3 regions of the Streptomyces luomodiensis genome follow, and region 2 is predicted to be linked to each of the others. Evidence: riboswitches for the same ligand, from Rfam matches in the RefSeq annotation. Region 2 holds a riboswitch; each other region holds the start of a gene.
The links. A riboswitch is a leader RNA that binds a small molecule or an ion and turns the genes downstream of it on or off. The one in region 2 is predicted to bind cyclic di-AMP.
Positions count from the first base shown of each region.

Region 1: it holds a riboswitch for cyclic di-AMP, as region 2 does, so the genes downstream of both, PS467_RS22500 (M23 family metallopeptidase) here and PS467_RS17705 (transglycosylase family protein) in region 2, are expected to answer to the same signal.
Region 3: it holds a riboswitch for cyclic di-AMP, as region 2 does, so the genes downstream of both, PS467_RS30315 (M23 family metallopeptidase) here and PS467_RS17705 (transglycosylase family protein) in region 2, are expected to answer to the same signal.

Region 1 covers NZ_CP117522.1:5,338,343-5,341,608, reverse strand. The annotation lists gene PS467_RS22505 (aldo/keto reductase) at 1-763, opposite strand, end outside; gene PS467_RS22500 (M23 family metallopeptidase) at 926-2,173, opposite strand; cyclic di-AMP (ydaO/yuaA leader) riboswitch at 2,185-2,328, opposite strand; gene PS467_RS22495 (PP2C family protein-serine/threonine phosphatase) at 2,578-3,266, opposite strand, start outside.
Region 2 covers NZ_CP117522.1:4,228,218-4,231,483, reverse strand. The annotation lists gene PS467_RS17715 (cytochrome P450 family protein) at 1-336, shown strand, start outside; gene PS467_RS17710 (transglycosylase family protein) at 483-1,493, shown strand; cyclic di-AMP (ydaO/yuaA leader) riboswitch at 1,747-1,914, shown strand; gene PS467_RS17705 (transglycosylase family protein) at 1,922-2,620, shown strand; gene eno (phosphopyruvate hydratase) at 2,853-3,266, shown strand, end outside.
Region 3 covers NZ_CP117522.1:7,177,482-7,180,747, reverse strand. The annotation lists gene PS467_RS30320 (GntR family transcriptional regulator) at 1-370, opposite strand, end outside; gene PS467_RS30315 (M23 family metallopeptidase) at 633-1,427, opposite strand; cyclic di-AMP (ydaO/yuaA leader) riboswitch at 1,442-1,605, opposite strand; gene PS467_RS30310 (M16 family metallopeptidase) at 1,889-3,266, opposite strand, start outside.

The sequences.
Region 1 (3,266 bases), 1.1 Mb from region 2:
CGTCGTCCAGGGCGGCGAGGACCTTCTGGCCGCGCTCGGTCTCCAGGTACTTGGCCGCGCCCGTGGAGCGGGGGCTGTCGACCGCGGTGCCCGGACGGTACTTGCCGGTGAGGAAGCCGGACGCCAGGGAGTAGTACGGGAGGGTCGCCAGGCCGTGGCGGGCGGCGACGTCGGCCAGCTCGCCCTCGAAGGTGTCGCGCGAGACCAGGTTGTAGTGGGGCTGGAGGGCGACGTAGCGGGCCAGGTTCTCCTGGGTGGAGAAGGTGAGCTGGGCCTCCAGGCGCTCGGCGCTCACATTGGAGGCGCCGATCTCGCGGACCTTGCCCTCCCGGACCAGCTCGTCCAGGGTGGTGATGATCTCCTCAACCGGCACCGACGGATCGTCGTAGTGGGTGTAGTAGAGGTCGATGTAGTCGGTGCCCAGCCGCTGGAGGGATTCCTCGATGCCCGACTTGATGGCGGACGAGGTCAGGCCGCGCGGCTCCGGGACCCCGGCGCCCACCTTGGTGGCCAGGACGATGTCGGAGCGGTTGCCGCGGGAGGCGAACCACTTGCCGAGGATGATCTCGGACTCGCCGCCCTCGTTGCCCGGCACCCAGGCGGAGTAAACGTCGGCGGTGTCGATGAAATTGCCGCCCGCCGCCACATAGGCGTCGAGCACCTCGAAGGACTCGGCCTCGTTCGCGGTCCAGCCGAAGACATTCCCACCGAAGGAGAGCGGGAAGACGGACAGGTCACCGATCTTCTGCTTGTTGTCAGCCATGTATTCCCTCAACGACTGACTGGAAGAGGTTGTTCCACCACACCCGCGCGGATTGCGCCGTGCCGGGCACGAACAACCGGCGGCCCTGGCGTCAAGGGGGGAGAGAGCGCCAGGGCCGCCGGGGTATCAGGGGTAACCGTGGTGTCAGGGGTGTCAGAGGTGTCAGGGGTTCTGTCCGTGCTGGCGCAGCCAGGGCATCGGGTCGATCGGCGAGCCGCCGCCGGGCCGGACCTCGAGGTGGAGGTGCGGGCCGGTCACATTGCCGGTGGCGCCGACGCGGCCGATGGTCTCGCCCGTCGTCACCTTGCCGGAGGTGACGACCATCGAGGACAGGTGGCAGTACCAGAGCTCGGTGCCGTCGTCGAGGGTCAGCACGATGCGGTAGCCGTACGAGCCGGCCCAGCCCGCCTGGGTGATGGTGCCGCCGTGCACCGCCTTGACCGGAGTGCCGGTCGGGGCGGCGAAGTCCTGGCCGGTGTGGTCGGCCGACCACATGTCGCCCGCCTGGCCGAAGCTCGCGGTCAGGGTGTACGAGCCGACGGGGAGGGTGTACGCGGCGGCGAGCCTGGCCTGGCGCGCGGCCTCGGCCTTCTTCTCGGCCGCCTCCTTCGCCCGCTGCTCGGCGGCCTTCTTCTCCGCCTCGGCCTTGGCCTTGGCCTGGGCGGCCACCTCCGCGGCCTTGTCGGCGGCGTCCTTGGCGGCGGCCTTCGCCGCGGCGGTGCGGTTGTCCTCGTCCGCCGCGTTCTGCTGGTTCTCGGCCTGCTGGAGGATGCGGGCGCGGAGCGCCTCGCCCGCGTCGGTGGTGCCGCGCTGCTCGTCCGCGCTGGTCAGACCGGCCTGGGAGAGCGGGGCGGCGGTCGTCTGGGCGCCGTCGCTGTCGCTGTCGTCCGACATGAAGGAGCCGATGCCGGGCAGGTCCTTGGCGGCGGGCAGACTGGCCTTGACCTCGTCGGCGACATGGCCGAGGTCGGGCAGGGATATGGGCGCGGCCGGACGGTCCTTGGCGCTGGCCATACCGCCCGCGCCGACCGCCGCGATCATGCCGACCCCGAGGACGGCGCCGCTGCGCGCCATGGTCCCGCCCCGCTGCTTCACCACGCGGTGCCGGCCACGTACGGGAGCGATGGAGTCCTCGGTGGGGTTCCACTCCTCCCAGGACTCGGTTTCGAAGCCGGCGCCCGGGGTCTCGGGCGCGTCCCCGTCCGCCTGCCGATCGCCGGGGGCGAAGTACCGGTCGTCGGGGGCGAAGCGGCCACCCCCGGAGCTCGTCCCACCCCCGGAGCTCGTCCCACCCCCGGAGCTCGTCCCGCCGCCGGCGTCGAAGCCGGGGCCGTAGGCGGTGGCGGTCCCCGAACCGCCTCCCCCTGTGCGATACGGAGCCTCGTCCAGGACAGACCTGTTGGACGCCACGGAGGCGCACTCCTTTCCTTCCCTCTCGCCTACCGGGTTAGCTGACGGGTTCGGAGCAGGAAGGTCTCCTACGGGTCAGGTTCGACCCGATTCACCCCAAGGTTGTTGGTTCCCCGGTTCCCTTGGTGTTGCTGGTGGTGCGGTGCTGCCGCTGTGCGTACGGGATTCGGCGACGGCGCACGGTGCCGCCCTTGCGACGGTTGTGACGACCGCGCTGCGTTATCGAACGTTAATAGAGAGCGGGATGTGATTCCAAGCCGTTCCGAGGAATCCGCGCACCTTTGGCATGAACTTAGCGCCCATGGAGGGACAGATGGGGGCGAGTCAACACCTCGGGCAAGGGTTGGCAAAAACGCGGTCCGGCTGATCGTGTGTCAATTGTTATGCGGAGGGAGCTCGGTTGGTTACGCACCGTGTGCGGGGCCGCCGGCGCTCGTACGGGCGTCGCGACCGCCCGCGTTCCCGTTCGCCCGTCCGTTGCCGTTCCCTCGTCCGTTGCCGTCCCCCCGTCCGTTGCCGTTCGCCCGTCCGTTGCCGCGGGCCGAGGTCCGGCGGACCGCCAGCAGCGCCATGTCGTCCGGCGTCCCGCCACCCGTATGGCGCTCCACATCGGCCACCAACGCGCCCACCAGCTCCTGCGGCTCATCGAAGCGTTGGCCGCGCAGCCGCTCCTCCGGGTCGTAGAACTCGCCGTTCCGGTCCCGGGCCTCCGTCACCCCGTCCGTGAAAAACAGCAGCGTCTCCCCCTCCGCGAACCCCAGCTCCTTGACCCGGTCCGGCCAGCCGTCCATCTCCCCCATGCCCAGCGGCAGCGCCCGTGCCTCCGGTTCCAGGGCGCGCAGCGCGCCGTCCTCGTCCAGCAGCAGCGGCGCCGGATGGCCCCGGTTGATCAGCCGCAGGGTGGAGTCGCCGCGCGGAATCTCGGCCACCACGGCCGTGGTGAACCCCTCGACCACCTCGAGGTCGGCCCGCCGGGCGCCCTCGCGTTGCAGCGCCCGCTCCAGCCGGCCCACGAGCGCCTCCAGGGTCGACTCCTGCTCCGCCGCCTCCCGGAAGCAGCCGAGGAGGATCGCCACGACCTCCACGGCTTGCA
Region 2 (3,266 bases):
GAGCCGCTCACCCTCGGGGGGCAGCGCATCGCCGAGGGGGAGCCGGTGCTGGTGGTGCTCGCCGCCGCCGACCGGGACCCCGAGCGGTTCGAGGCGCCCGACGTCCTCGACCTCACCCGCCGCGACAACCAGCACCTGGGCTACGGCCATGGCATCCATTACTGTCTGGGCGCCCCGCTGGCCCGGCTGGAGGCCCAGACCGCGATCGGCACCCTGCTGCGGCGCCTGCCCGGACTGCGGCTCGCGGCGGACCCGGAGGACCTGCGGTGGCGCGGCGGGCTCATCATGCGCGGGCTGCGCACCCTGCCGGTGACCTGGAACTCCGGGGCCCAGTGAGGTCGGCAAGACCCGTACGGCCCGGCAAAGGTGACGAAAGGTCAGCCACGTGATCGCGGCGTGACCTGGGATACATCGCCTTGTGATGATCGTGTGCCGTCGCTATGTTCACCGGCAACCGATTCGCCACAGGAGAGGTCAATCGCATGCGTTCCGGTAATGGTCGACACCGTCGCCCCCGTCAGGCTCCGGCCATCGTCGTCGCGGCGGGGGTCACGGGCGCGGGCATCGCCATGCCCCTCTTCGGGGCGGCCGGCGCGCAGGCCGCCGACGCCGACACCTGGGACCGGGTCGCCGAATGCGAGAGCGGCGGCATGTGGAGCGCCAACGAGGGCGACGGCTTCTACGGCGGACTGCGGCTGACCCTCGACCTGTGGAAGAAGTACGGCGGCACGGAGTACGCCCCGCGCCCCGACCTGGCCTCCCGCTCCCAGCAGATATCCGTCGCCGAGTCGATCCTCGGCGACCGCGGGCCCGGCGCCTGGCCGAACTGTTCACTGGGTACCGGACTCACCGGCAGTGCCGACGCCCCCGATGTGAACCCCGGCCGCACGGCCACCCCGGAGACGGATCCGGAGGCGGACCCGGCCCCGGGAGCGGGCCGGTCCGACGGCTCCGGGGGGTCGGACGCGTCCGGGTCGGCCGAGCGGCCGGACACGTCCGACGCCTCGCGGTCCTCCGATGGACTGGACGGCTCGGCGTCGGACGGCTCCGCTTCGGGCGGTTCCGAGGGGTCCTCGAAGGAGCCTGCGGGCGAGTCCTCGAAGAAGCCCGCGGACGAGCCCGCCGACGAGCCCTCGGGCGGGCCCGCGGACGAGGGCTCGAAGGGGTCCGCGGGGGACTCCTCCGCCGACCCCGCGCCCACTGGCCGCCATCGTGGCGCCCAGGACGCCGGGGAGCGGGCCGGTGACGGCGGTTCGGGGGACGCGCGGCCCTCCGGGCGCCACGCCTCCCGCGATGGCGCGGACCGCACCCAGGACCCCACGGGCGACGCCTACACCGTTCGACCCGGTGACAACCTGTCAGGGATCGCCGAGGACCAGAACGTCAGCCGTGGTTGGCAAGGGCTCTACGAAGACAACGAGGACCTCATCGGCATCGACCCCGACCTGATCCTTCCTGGTCAGCGCCTTGACCTCACCATCAGGGAGCAGTGATTCGGGGTGAATTGCCCGATCTGGTTCCGGTGAGACATACATCTCGTCACATTTTCCGGGCCGCACCGCGTGTCCGATCCCTCCCCACCCGGCCCACCTGCACTGATGTGGGCCGGGTGAGATCAATTACAGCCCCATTCACTGCGATTGGGGTGTTTGAACCTTCTCCGGAGGTGTGTTTACCGTCTTCCCGCTCGCCACCGCGGGCACCGTCGATCGTCACGCCGAATCCTGCCGGCGGTCGGGGGGAACCGACGCGTCAGCGCCGAAGGCAGGAGCGGGGGACCCAAGGTAGGTGCCGAGTGGCCTGTGGACACGGGCTCGTCGGCTAGGGGTGAAGCCGGACGCGACCATCGCGACCGGCCGGGCAACTCACGTCCGAACCCGACAGCTCACCTCGTAGGCGTCGGTGAGGAAACGAACCAACGATGCTCAAGTCCAACGGGAAGCACCGCCGCCCCTCCAAGGCCACCCGTATCGCCGCGCTCACCGGCCTGGCCGGCGCCGCCGTGGCGGCACCGCTCATCGGGGCCACCTCCGCCTCCGCGGCCACCACCTCTCAGTGGGACGAGGTCGCGCAGTGCGAGTCCGGTGGTAACTGGTCGATCAACACCGGCAACGGCTACTACGGCGGTCTGCAGTTCTCGAGCTCCACCTGGGCCGCCTACGGCGGTACCGCGTTCGCCCCCACCGCGGACAAGGCCAGCAAGGGCCAGCAGATACAGATCGCCGAGAAGGTCCTCGGCAGCCAGGGCAAGGGTGCCTGGCCGGTCTGCGGCAAGGGCCTGACCGCCGGCGGCAGCCCGTCCGCACCCTCGGCGCCCGCCGCTCCTTCGACGTCTTCCGGTGCGCAGGGCGGAACCTCCACCGAGTCGGCCCCGGCCGCCAAGCCCGCCCAGCCGAAGGCGCAGCCCCGTACCGCGTCCCAGCACGCCGCGCGTCAGCAGGCGCGCGGTCCGATCAAGAAGGGTGACGGCGAGTACAAGGTCAAGTCCGGCGACACCCTCGGCAAGATCGCCGAGGCGCACCATGTCAAGGGTGGCTGGAAGAAGCTCTTCCAGCTGAACAAGGACATCGTCGAGAAGGCCGACCTGATCTACCCGGGTCAGCGCCTGCACCTCAGCTAAGCCGCCTGAGAGCCGGCTGAGAACGGGCCCCGGCCGGGCGTGCCGCCCCATGGCGCGCCCGGCCGGGGCTCACGCATAGCGGGCCACCCATTCCAGAGAAATCTGGATATTCAATCCTGAATCTGGCTTTTTGTGTCACGTCCCGTCTCGTGGGACGGGCGAACGCGGGGCGCAGCCCTCCCGGCCCGTTAGGCTCGTGCTGCTACCGCAGACCCATACGAAGGAGAACCTCGTGCCGTCCATCGACGTCGTCGTAGCTCGCGAGATCCTCGACTCGCGAGGCAACCCCACGGTCGAGGTCGAGGTCGGCCTCGACGACGGCAGCACCGGCCGTGCCGCCGTTCCGTCCGGCGCCTCCACCGGCGCCTTCGAGGCCCTCGAGCTCCGTGACGGCGACAAGAACCGTTACAACGGCAAGGGCGTGGAGAAGGCCGTCCTCGCCGTCATCGAGCAGATCGGCCCCGAGCTGGTCGGCTACGACGCCACCGAGCAGCGCCTGATCGACCAGGCGATGTTCGACCTGGACGCCACCCCGGACAAGTCCTCGCTCGGCGCCAACGCCATCCTCGGCGTCTCCCTGGCCGTCGCGCACGCCGCCTCCGAGGCGTCCGACCTCCCGCTCTTCCGTTACCTCGGCGGCCCGAAC
Region 3 (3,266 bases), 2.9 Mb from region 2:
CCCGGCCGAGCCTGACCAGCCCGCGCAGCACCTTCAGATGCGCCTCGGTGCGGCGCTGTGCGGCCCGCGCGGCGCCCAGCGGCTCCAGCAGCGCGCGGATGTCCAGCAGATCGGCCGCCTCACGTTCGGAGGGCTGGGCGACACAGGCCCCCGCATGCCGCCGGGTGGTCACGAAACCCTCGGACTCCAGGGTGCGCAGCGCCTCCCGGACGGGCACCCGCGAGACCCCGTAGCGCCGGGCGAGGAGTTCCTCGGTGAGCCGGCTGCCGGGCTGGTACGCACCGGAGACGATGTCGTCGCGAATCGCCGTACACAGTGCGTGCGCCGAAATCCGGCGACCGCCCTGGACCGCGGTCGTATCCCCGTTCATTTCCGGTCCCACATTGCCGAACCTCCGCCTAAACGCCCGCGAAACGCACCCATTGAACACGCGTTGAATACTCTATTCCAAGCGGACGCCATTTCCGATGGCGGGGAGCATTTCATGGATATTTTTTGGTCAGCGGCGGCTTGGGGTGACGGTGGCTGGGGCGGCGACGGCTTGGGGCGGCGGGCGGCGGTGCGCACGCCGAAGGCCCCGTCCGGCGGACGGGGCCTTCACGGAATGCTCGCGGTGTTCCGGGAGCAGGCGGTCAGACGTTGACGCCGTGCGAGCGCAGGTACGCCAGGGGGTCGATGTCCGACCCGTACTCCGCGCTGGTGCGGGCCTCGAAGTGCAGATGCGGTCCGGTGACGTTGCCGGTGGCGCCCGACAGGCCGATCTGCTGGCCCGGGGTCACCTTCTGGCCCACCGAGACGCCGATCGACGACAGATGACCGTACTGGGTGTAGGTGCCGTCGTTCATCTTGATGACGATGTTGTTGCCGTAGGCACCGCCCCAGCCCGCCTCGACGACCTCGCCGGAGCCCACGGCGTGCACCGAGGTGCCGGTGGAGGCGTGGAAGTCGATACCGGTGTGGGTGCCGGAGGACCACAGACCGCTGGACGCCTGGTAGGCCGTGGAGACGTAGGAGCCGCTGATCGGCGCCACGAAGGTGTTGAGGCGCTTGCGCTCGGCCTCGCGCGCCGCGCGCAGCTTGGCATCGCGCTCCGCCTTGGCCTTCTTCGCCGCCGCCTCCGCCTTCCTGGCGGCCTCCTGCCGGGCGACGGCCTCCGCCTTGGCCTTGGCGGCGGCCTGCTCGGCGGCGGTCTCCTGGGACTGCGCCTGGGCCTCGATGTGGTCCGCGATCCCGTCGCCGATCACGATCGCCTGGGTCAGACCGGTCTCGTGGGAGGAGGGGCCCTCGTCGGCCGCGAACGCCTGTCCGGCTATCCCGGCGACGACTCCCGAAGCGACCGTGGTGATGCCCGCGATGTTCGCGCCGGTGCGCAGGCCGGGTTTGCGGGGACGACGGTGCTTCCCGGTGGCGGTACGGGTGAACGCCATGGTCTGGCGCACTCCTTTCCTTCCTTCTCGCCTACCGGGTTAGCTGACGGGTTCGGAGCAGGAAGGTCTCCTACGAGCCCCTCCCCCACCGGGGAAGGCGCCCGATTCACCCCAGGGGACGTGTTGGGTCCCCGGCTCCCCTGGCTCGCGCCGTACGGGGACTCGGCGATGACTGTCCGTGCCGCGGATGCGGCGGGTCGCTGGCGAACAGCCGGATTGACGCTAAACGGGCCCGCTTTCGATCACCAAACGGTTCCGGTTTTTTGTTGCTCTCCCCACAAACCAAACACGTAGTCACTCCCACAAATCGGGCATTAAATCGGGCATGAAGGAAGGACCCCGGCACCCCCTTGGGGCCGGGGTCCTTCCCGCACCGGATCGCGGACCGGCTCATCGGCCGCATCGCCGGCCGGACGGTCCGTCAGTCGTCGGGCCGTCAGCCGACGAAGCGTCAGGCCGGCTCAGCCGGAGATGACGCGCACCTCGCCGATGCCCAGCGCCCTGACCGGCTCCTCGATCGCCGAGGCGTCGCCGACCAGCACCGTGACCAGCCGGTCCGCCGGGAAGGCGCTCACCACCGCCGCCGTGGCCTCCACCGTGCCGGTCTCCGCGAGGCGGGCGTAGAGCTGCGCCTGGAAGTCGTCCGGAAGGTGCTGTTCGACCTGGTCGGCGAGGGTGCCCGCGACGGCCGCCGCCGTCTCGTACTTCAGCGGCGCGACGCCCACCAGGTTCTGCACCGCGACATCGCGCTCCTCGTCCGTCAGCCCTTCCTCCTTCAGCGTGCGCAGCACCTTCCAGAGGTCCTCCAGCGCGGGGCCGGTGACCTCGGTGGCCACCGAGCCGCTGATCGCCAGCATCGCGGCGCCCGAGGAACCGCCGGAGGGCGCGGGGGGCGCGGAGCGCAGCACCTGGCCGAAGGCGCGCACCCCGTAGGTGTAGCCCTTCTCCTCGCGCAGCACACGGTCGAGGCGGGAGGTGAGGGTGCCGCCCAGGCAGTAGGTGCCCAGCACCTGCGCGGGCCAGACGCGGTCGTGGCGGTCGGCGCCCACGCGCCCGATGAGCAGCTGGGTCTGGACCGCGCCCGGCCGGTCGACGATCACCACGCGGCCGGTGTCGTCCGCGACGATCGGAGGCACCGTGCGCGGCACGGCCGCCCCGCCCGTCCAGGCGCCGAGGGTGTCGGCGAGCGCCCGGTCGAGGTCGACGCCGCCGAGGTCGCCCACGATGACGGCGGTGGAGGTGGAGGGCCGGACATGCGCCTCGTAGAAGGCCCGCACGGCCGCGGCGTCGATGCCCTCGATGGTCTCCTGGGTGCCTTGCCGCGGCCGGGACATCCGCGACGCGGCCGGGAAGAGGTCGGCGGAGAGGGCCATCGAGGCGCGGCGGGCCGGATTGGCCAGCTCATGGGGGATCTCGTCCAGCCGGTTGCGCACCAGCCGCTCGACCTCGCCGTCCGGGAAGGCGGGGGCGCGCAGCGCGTCGGCCAGCAGACCGAGCGCCTTGGGCAGCCGGGAGGCCGGAACCTCCAGGGAGACGCGGACGCCGGGGTGGTCGGCGTGCGCGTCCAGCGTGGCGCCACAGCGCTCGAGCTCGGCGGCGAACTCCTCGGCGTCGTGCTTGTCGGTGCCCTCCGACAGGGCGCGCGCCATGATCGTGGCGACGCCGTCGAGCCCGGCCGGCTCGGCGTCCAGCGGCGCGTCCAGATTGATCTCGACGGCGACGACCTGCTGGCCGGGGCGGTGGCAGCGCAGCACGGTGAGGCCGTTGGCCAGCTCACCGCGCTCGGGCGCCGGGAACGCCCACGGCTTGGGGGCGCCGCCCTTCGGCTGCGGGTGGAAG